2 regions of the Bacillus sp. 5w2 genome follow, and region 2 is predicted to be linked to the other one. Evidence: a T-box and tRNA genes for the amino acid it is inferred to sense, from the RefSeq annotation. Region 2 holds a T-box; the other holds one or more tRNA genes.
What was found. A T-box is a leader RNA that pairs with one kind of tRNA and senses whether it is charged. The one in region 2 lies ahead of ileS (isoleucine--tRNA ligase), so its partner is inferred to be a tRNA-Ile.
Positions count from the first base shown of each region.

Region 1: it encodes a tRNA-Ile, which carries the amino acid that the T-box ahead of ileS (isoleucine--tRNA ligase) is inferred to sense. The anticodon was not compared.

Region 1 covers NZ_JBTIWT010000005.1:107,258-110,686, forward strand. Annotated here, with positions in the region: gene ACXY7N_RS12350 (MFS transporter) at 1-583, opposite strand, end outside; gene sodA (superoxide dismutase [Mn]) at 700-1,311, opposite strand; tRNA gene ACXY7N_RS12360 (tRNA-Ile) at 1,533-1,606, opposite strand; gene ACXY7N_RS12365 (DUF1189 domain-containing protein) at 1,849-2,607, shown strand; gene ACXY7N_RS12370 (hypothetical protein) at 2,680-3,045, shown strand; gene ispG (flavodoxin-dependent (E)-4-hydroxy-3-methylbut-2-enyl-diphosphate synthase) at 3,210-3,429, shown strand, end outside.
Region 2 covers NZ_JBTIWT010000001.1:333,696-337,124, reverse strand. Annotated here, with positions in the region: gene ACXY7N_RS01645 (bacteriocin-processing peptidase family protein) at 1-1,618, shown strand, start outside; T-box leader at 1,717-1,955, shown strand; gene ileS (isoleucine--tRNA ligase) at 2,012-3,429, shown strand, end outside.

The sequences.
Region 1 (3,429 bases), on a different contig from region 2:
ATACAAAAAAGCTTAAAATGACAGCAATTGCAAATAACAGTAACGAAAGAAAGAATATGACCGTATAGCCACTCCATTTTTCCATACGTGAAATTGTATATCCCGCTGCTATCGGCCCAATCATGCCCGAGAATGATGTAAGAAGTCCAAGAAAACCATTAAAGAAATCTCTTGTTTCTGGTTCTGTAATCTCAAATGTTAATAAATTAAACGCGAGCCAGTAAAAACCATACCCGACTCCTAAAAGAGCCCCCATTAATAAAATATAGTGAGAAGCGCTTTTTCCCGCTACTAAAACAACGATAAAAAAAATAGCTAACGTGCCTACGCCTATTCGTAACAAAATTGAGCGATCAATACGCTTCGCTAATTTCCCACCTATAAGAAATGTGAGAGGCTGTAATACAACGCTGGCCAAATTATACAAGCCAAGATTCACATAATTTTGTGTTTGTTTCCATAAATAAATGTTAACAAACGTATTCGATAAAGAAATTGCGAGCGTGTATAAACCTCCAATAAGGAGCAATAACACTAAATCCCGATTCACTTCAACGTCACCAATTATATGTTTCCACTTCATACACAACTCTCCTTTACTTCATGTTCTAGTCTTCCAAAGACAAGCTCAATTATGTAAAAGGAAAGCACAGAAAAAAGCTAGGAGCATTCTCCTAGCTTTTTCTATCGTTATTACAATTATTTTGCTTCTTGGTAACGTTTTTCAGCAGCGTTCCAATCTACAACATTCCAGAATGCACCGATGTAGTCTGGACGACGGTTTTGGTAATTTAAGTAGTAAGCATGTTCCCAAACATCTAAACCGATAACTGGAGTTTTACCTTCAGTTAAAGGAGAATCTTGGTTTGGTGTGCTTGTTACTTCTAACTCACCATTATTTACTACTAACCAAGCCCAACCAGAACCGAAACGAGTTGCGCCAGCTTTTGCGAATTCTTCTTTGAATGCATCGAAGCTACCGAATTTCGCTTCAATTGCAGTTGCAAGTTCACCTACTGGTTGTCCGCCGCCATTTGGAGATAAGATTGTCCAGAAGAATGTATGGTTAGCATGTCCGCCACCATTGTTACGTACTGCTGTACGGATTGCTTCTGGTACTTCGTTTAAGTTCGCAACTAATTCTTCTACGCTTTTGTCAGCTAATTCTGCATGACCTTCTAAAGCAGCGTTTAAGTTTGTGATGTACGTGTTATGGTGTTTTGTATGATGGATGTTCATTGTTTCTTTGTCAAAGTGAGGCTCTAAAGCATCATACGCATAAGGTAAATTTGGTAATTCGTGTTTTGCCATTGTTATATTCCTCCCAGTTTATGTATTGCCACTTAAGTGACATACAACTTCATTCTACCCTAATTGCCATAGGGTGCAAACAAATAAATCACATTGTCTTGCTATCATTAAAGTAGCAAAATTCCCACTTCTTTTCAATTAAAATGCTCATATATTTCATAAAAAAAGCTCCCTTCTACAAGGAAGCTTCCTGCTGACGTAATAAACATGTGAAATGGATATGGACCCTGTAGGACTCGAACCTACGACCGGACGGTTATGAGCCGTCTGCTCTAACCAGCTGAGCTAAGGGTCCACAATTATGTATGTAACAACATATCAAATAAAGGAATCCCTATCGGATATATTCTTTAAGAAATGTAAGATAAATTTACCATATGGAAAAGAAAAGTGTCAATTGTATTTTTCTCATTCAAAAGAAGAAAATTAATAAAAAGAAATTTAGTTATCTCCACTATATGTAAATATAATATATCTTGAGATTCTCTAGATTCCTACGTTACAATGATTTTATACATACATAAAGGAAGTGAATCTATGTCCATATTTACCCAATTAGCAAAAAGCGTATATTCGCCTAAAGATATGGCGCTATTCCGTTTTCAAAAAATCGGAAAAACCATTTTGTATATTATGCTACTTTGTCTAATCACTACTATTCCAAGAACATTCTTTTACGGTAGCTTTATTCAAGATAGTGTTACCATGGTAAATCAAGCAATTGAAAAAGATTTACCTGATTTTAAAATTGAAAATGGTGAACTAAAAGCCGATATTGAACAACCTATTCAAAAAGAAGAGGGAGATGCTCTTTTCGTATTTGATCCAAATACAACAGATATAGAAAAATATCAAAACAAAACTGGTTTATTTATTTTAAAAGATAAAGTAGTTTCTATAGGAAATGGTCAAACACAAACATACTCCTATAATGATTTATTAGGGACATCTCTTGAGAAGAAAGATTTAAAAGATTTTATTTCTGTATTCGATAGTATTTATCCAATTTTACTAGCCGTTATCGGAGTTTTAGTATACCTATTCCAATTATTTATTACTTTCTTAGGAATTACTTTACTTGCGTTTATAGGTTCGGCTATGAGCGGTCAACGTAAATTATCTTATAAGCAAGTATGGACGTTAACTGCTTACAGCTACACAATTCCAACAATCTTCTTTATGATTATGGATTTATTCAAAATCGTTGTACCTGGTTCAACATTCATTTATATCGCAGTTGTTTTAATTGTTCTATACTTAACAATTAAAGAAGTTCCAAAACCGAAAGAAAAATAAGAACGAAAAAAATGCCTAATTAGGCATTTTTTTTTTGGACAAGCATATATTCCTAGCAAAGGAGTGAAGAATATGAAAAGATTAGGTATATTCTTATTCGTGCTTGTTCTTGGTTATATATTTTATTACGATATAAAAATCGGCACTTTACCGATGTTAAGTTCATATAAAAAAACAAATGCGGCCCAAACGATAAAACAAGAAAGTACAGATACAAAACAAAAGAAAGAGAACAAAGCAGAAAAAGAAACAGATGTCACTTATAAAACAATTGAAGTCAAAACAGGTGAGACAGTTCTTTCTATTACCGAACAAATTAACAAGAAAAAAATCCCTTCTATTGAAAAGGTAATTGATGACTTTAAACAACTGAACAAAAGTACATCTGCTACAAAAATACAAATTGGAAAGTCTTATAAATTCCCGTTATATCAATAAGCAATCACTTAATCCTTGTCAATTACATGAAGGCGCTGATACAATAGTAAAAGTGAAACCGAGCACTTCGGTTTCTATAGCCCTGTATCACGTATACTATCATTGATATGAGGGACTAAATAAGAAACTTCTTTTATAAGGAGAGCGATCTATTCGTGAATGAAATGACTCATCGTACAAAAACACGTCCAGTTAAAGTCGGTAATTTAACAATTGGCGGTAATAATGAATTAATTATACAAAGTATGACAACAACAAAAACACATGATGTTGAAGCAACAGTTGCTGAAATTAAACGTTTAGAAGAAGCTGGCTGTCAAGTCGTGCGTGTTGCTGTTCCAGACGAACGCGCAGCAAATGCTATTGCTGATATTAAAAAACAAA
Region 2 (3,429 bases):
AGGTATAGCATTCTTAAGAACTTTACACAAAGAAAGAAATGAAGTAAGTGAATACGGTTGTTATACAGGTATTTTATATGAATCTATTGGACAGTACGGACAAGCAATGAAAAGATATAATAAGGCAATAGAACAAAAGGAAACGGCATTACCTTATTACCGAATTGGTGAAACACTTATGGCATTAGGGCAATTGACAGAAGCAAAGCAAGCGTATGAAACTTGTTTAGAGCTTGATGGGAATTTCGTCGGTGTACATTTACAGCTTGCGGAAATATACGAAAAAGAAGAAAACCGTTCTAAAGAACAAAGTCATATGGTTCAGGCGATGAAAGAAGAGCCGTTGCATATTAATATGGAATATTTGGCACAGATTTCAGTAGAAATGAATCTTCAGGAAGAATTGTTGACTGAACTAGAACAATTAGCGGACGAAGTACCTGAAATATGGCGATTAGATGCGATCGCATATGTGTATGGAGCAATGGATGAAATAGATAAAGAACAGGCATGGATTGAAGAGGCGCTACAATTAGATGGTGAGCATACAGAAGTTCTAAATCATTATGCAAAAGTGTTAGTGAAAAAAAGAAATGCAAAAGCAATTGAAATTGCAATGAAAGTGATACAAAAAGATGTAAATAATGAACGTATATTTGATGTATATGTAAAAGCGATAGAGCAACATAAGAAATTGTCTAACATACGAGATTTTCTTCATACATTAAAAGTGAAAAAGGCAGAAAGAAGTATGGCATTTATGTATGCTGCATCTGCAGTTACGGAAAGATGGATTGAACGTCAACAAAAGGAACAGCCGAAGAAATCCATAATTACGAGAGCTTTTTATCATATGAAAAACCGTGCAAAAGAAATTTCGATTATTACTACAATCATTGATTTATATGAACTTTCGTTAAAGTTAAATCCGAAAAATAGTATGGCAGCGCAGCGATTTGCACTATTTTACGAGAATGTGACGATGTATAAAGAGGCGATAGACGTATTGCAAACATCGTTAGAAAGTAAATGGGATTATGATGTAGCGAAGCAACTTGTAAATCTTTTCATAGCGTGTGAGGAAGAAGATATGTTACGGGATGCTTCGGAATTAACGAAGCAGATGGTTCGAGAGTTACCAGATGATTATGATACACTTCTTTTACAAGCACAAGTATTCTTTAAAATAGGTGAAGAAAGAAAAGCAGAGAAGATTACCTTACAATTAACGGAGCAAACACCGTTTGTAAGTAGAGCGTTCCTTGCTTTAGGAGAAATATATCAAAGTCAAGAAAGGTTTGAAGAGGCAATTCATGTGTTAGAAAATGCTTCTATACATCATCCAAATGAAACAGCAATTCTTCTTTCTTTAGCATCTTCATATCATGGTTCCGGCCAAACACTAAAGGCAGAAAAAATAACAAATGAAGTATTAATAATTGATGCGAGTGATTTGTTAGCAAGATATGATCGTGCTTGTTATTTAGCGCGGTTAAACAGAAATGAAGAGGCGAAGGAAGAACTTGAAATTGTCCTTCGTGAGGATGAGTCGGGATTTTTTGCTGAACTTATCGAGGATAAAGAAAATTTAGCAGCATTGCGAGAATTTGAAAAGTAATTGTATAAGAAAAGCGAAAAAGGGTATAAATAAAAATATATTTCGAATTAGTTGACAATTCATTGCCCAATGGCATAGAATAGCTTTTAACAAAGTATACAAATCTGAAGACGAGAAAGAGTAAAATAATGAACTGTTCCCCAGAGAGCCGGTATGTTGCTGAAAACCGGTGTGCAGACGTTATTTGAAAATCATCTCCGAGGAGCCGAGGCTGAAATAAGTAAGCCCGGACGGGTGTCTACCGTTACAAAGAACACGTATGATAGTACGTTGCTAAGTGCTATTAGTGAAGAGCTAATAGAATTAGGGTGGTATCGCGGGTAAGCCCGTCCCTACTTTATAGGGACGGGTTTTTTGTGTGCTTTTTTAAAAAATTCAAAGGAGTGATTGTACATGAAAAAAGTAGATGTAAAAGAGTCAGCTGTAGGGAGAGAAACACGTATTCGTAAGCAGTGGAACGAGCAAAGTATTTTCGAGCAATCAATTCAGAATCGAGAAGGCGCACAGTCTTTCGTATTTTATGAAGGACCACCAACGGCGAACGGTTTACCACACGTCGGGCATGCACTTGGACGGACAATTAAAGATGTAGTAGCAAGATATAAAACGATGGCTGGTTATAAAGTTTTAAGAAAAGCGGGATGGGATACACACGGTTTACCTGTAGAATTAGGTGTTGAGAAACAACTCGGTATTTCAGGTAAACATGAAATCGAAGAGTATGGCATTGAACCGTTTATTCAAAAGTGTAAAGAGAGTATATTCACATATGAGAAGCAGTGGCGTGAATTCACTGAAAGCATCGGTTATTGGGTAGATATGGATGATCCATACGTTACGTTAGAGAATCCATATATCGAAAGTGTATGGCATATTTTAGGGACGATTCATGAAAAAGGACTATTGTATAAAGGGCACAGAGTTTCTCCATATTGCCCAAGCTGTCAAACATCTCTTAGTTCACACGAAGTTGCACAAGGGTATAAAACAGTAAAAGATTTAAGTGCAACAGTTAAATTTAAAGTGAAAGATAGTGAAAATGAATATTTCCTAGGTTGGACAACAACACCTTGGACACTTCCGGCAAATGTTGCGCTCGCTGTACATCCAAATTTGGAATACGTGAAAGCGAAACAAGAAGGTCATGTATACATTGTTGCGAAAGAACGTGTACAAGATGTATTAAAAGAAAACTATGAAGTACTATCTGTTCATAAAGGAGAAGAATTAGTAAATACATCTTATACAGCACCATTTCCAATGAAAGAAGTTACAAATGGCTACCACGTTATCGCGGCAGATTTCGTAACGGCAGATAGTGGTACAGGACTCGTTCATATTGCTCCAGCATATGGGGAGGACGATTATAGAGTCGTTCAAAGTGAAGGATTGTCATTCTTACATGTTGTAGATGAAAAAGGTGAGTATACAGAAGCAGTACCATTTTTAAAAGGGAAATTTGTAAAAGATTGTGATGTGGATATCGTTCGTTATTTAGCGAAGGAAGGTTTACTATATCATAAAGAAAAGTATGAGCATAGCTACCCACATTGCTGGCGCTGTGATTCACCACTCCTTTATTATGCAGGAGAGAGTTGGTTAATCCGAACAACTGCAATTAAGGATACATTTTTACAAAATAACGATTCTGTTACTTGGTATCCAGATCATATGAAACATGGACGCTTTGGTAAGTTTTTAGAAAACATGGTGGACTGGAACATTAGCCGAAATAGATATTGGGGAACACCATTAAATGTATGGGAATGTGAAAGTTGTGATCATCAATTCGCACCGAAAAGCATTGCTGA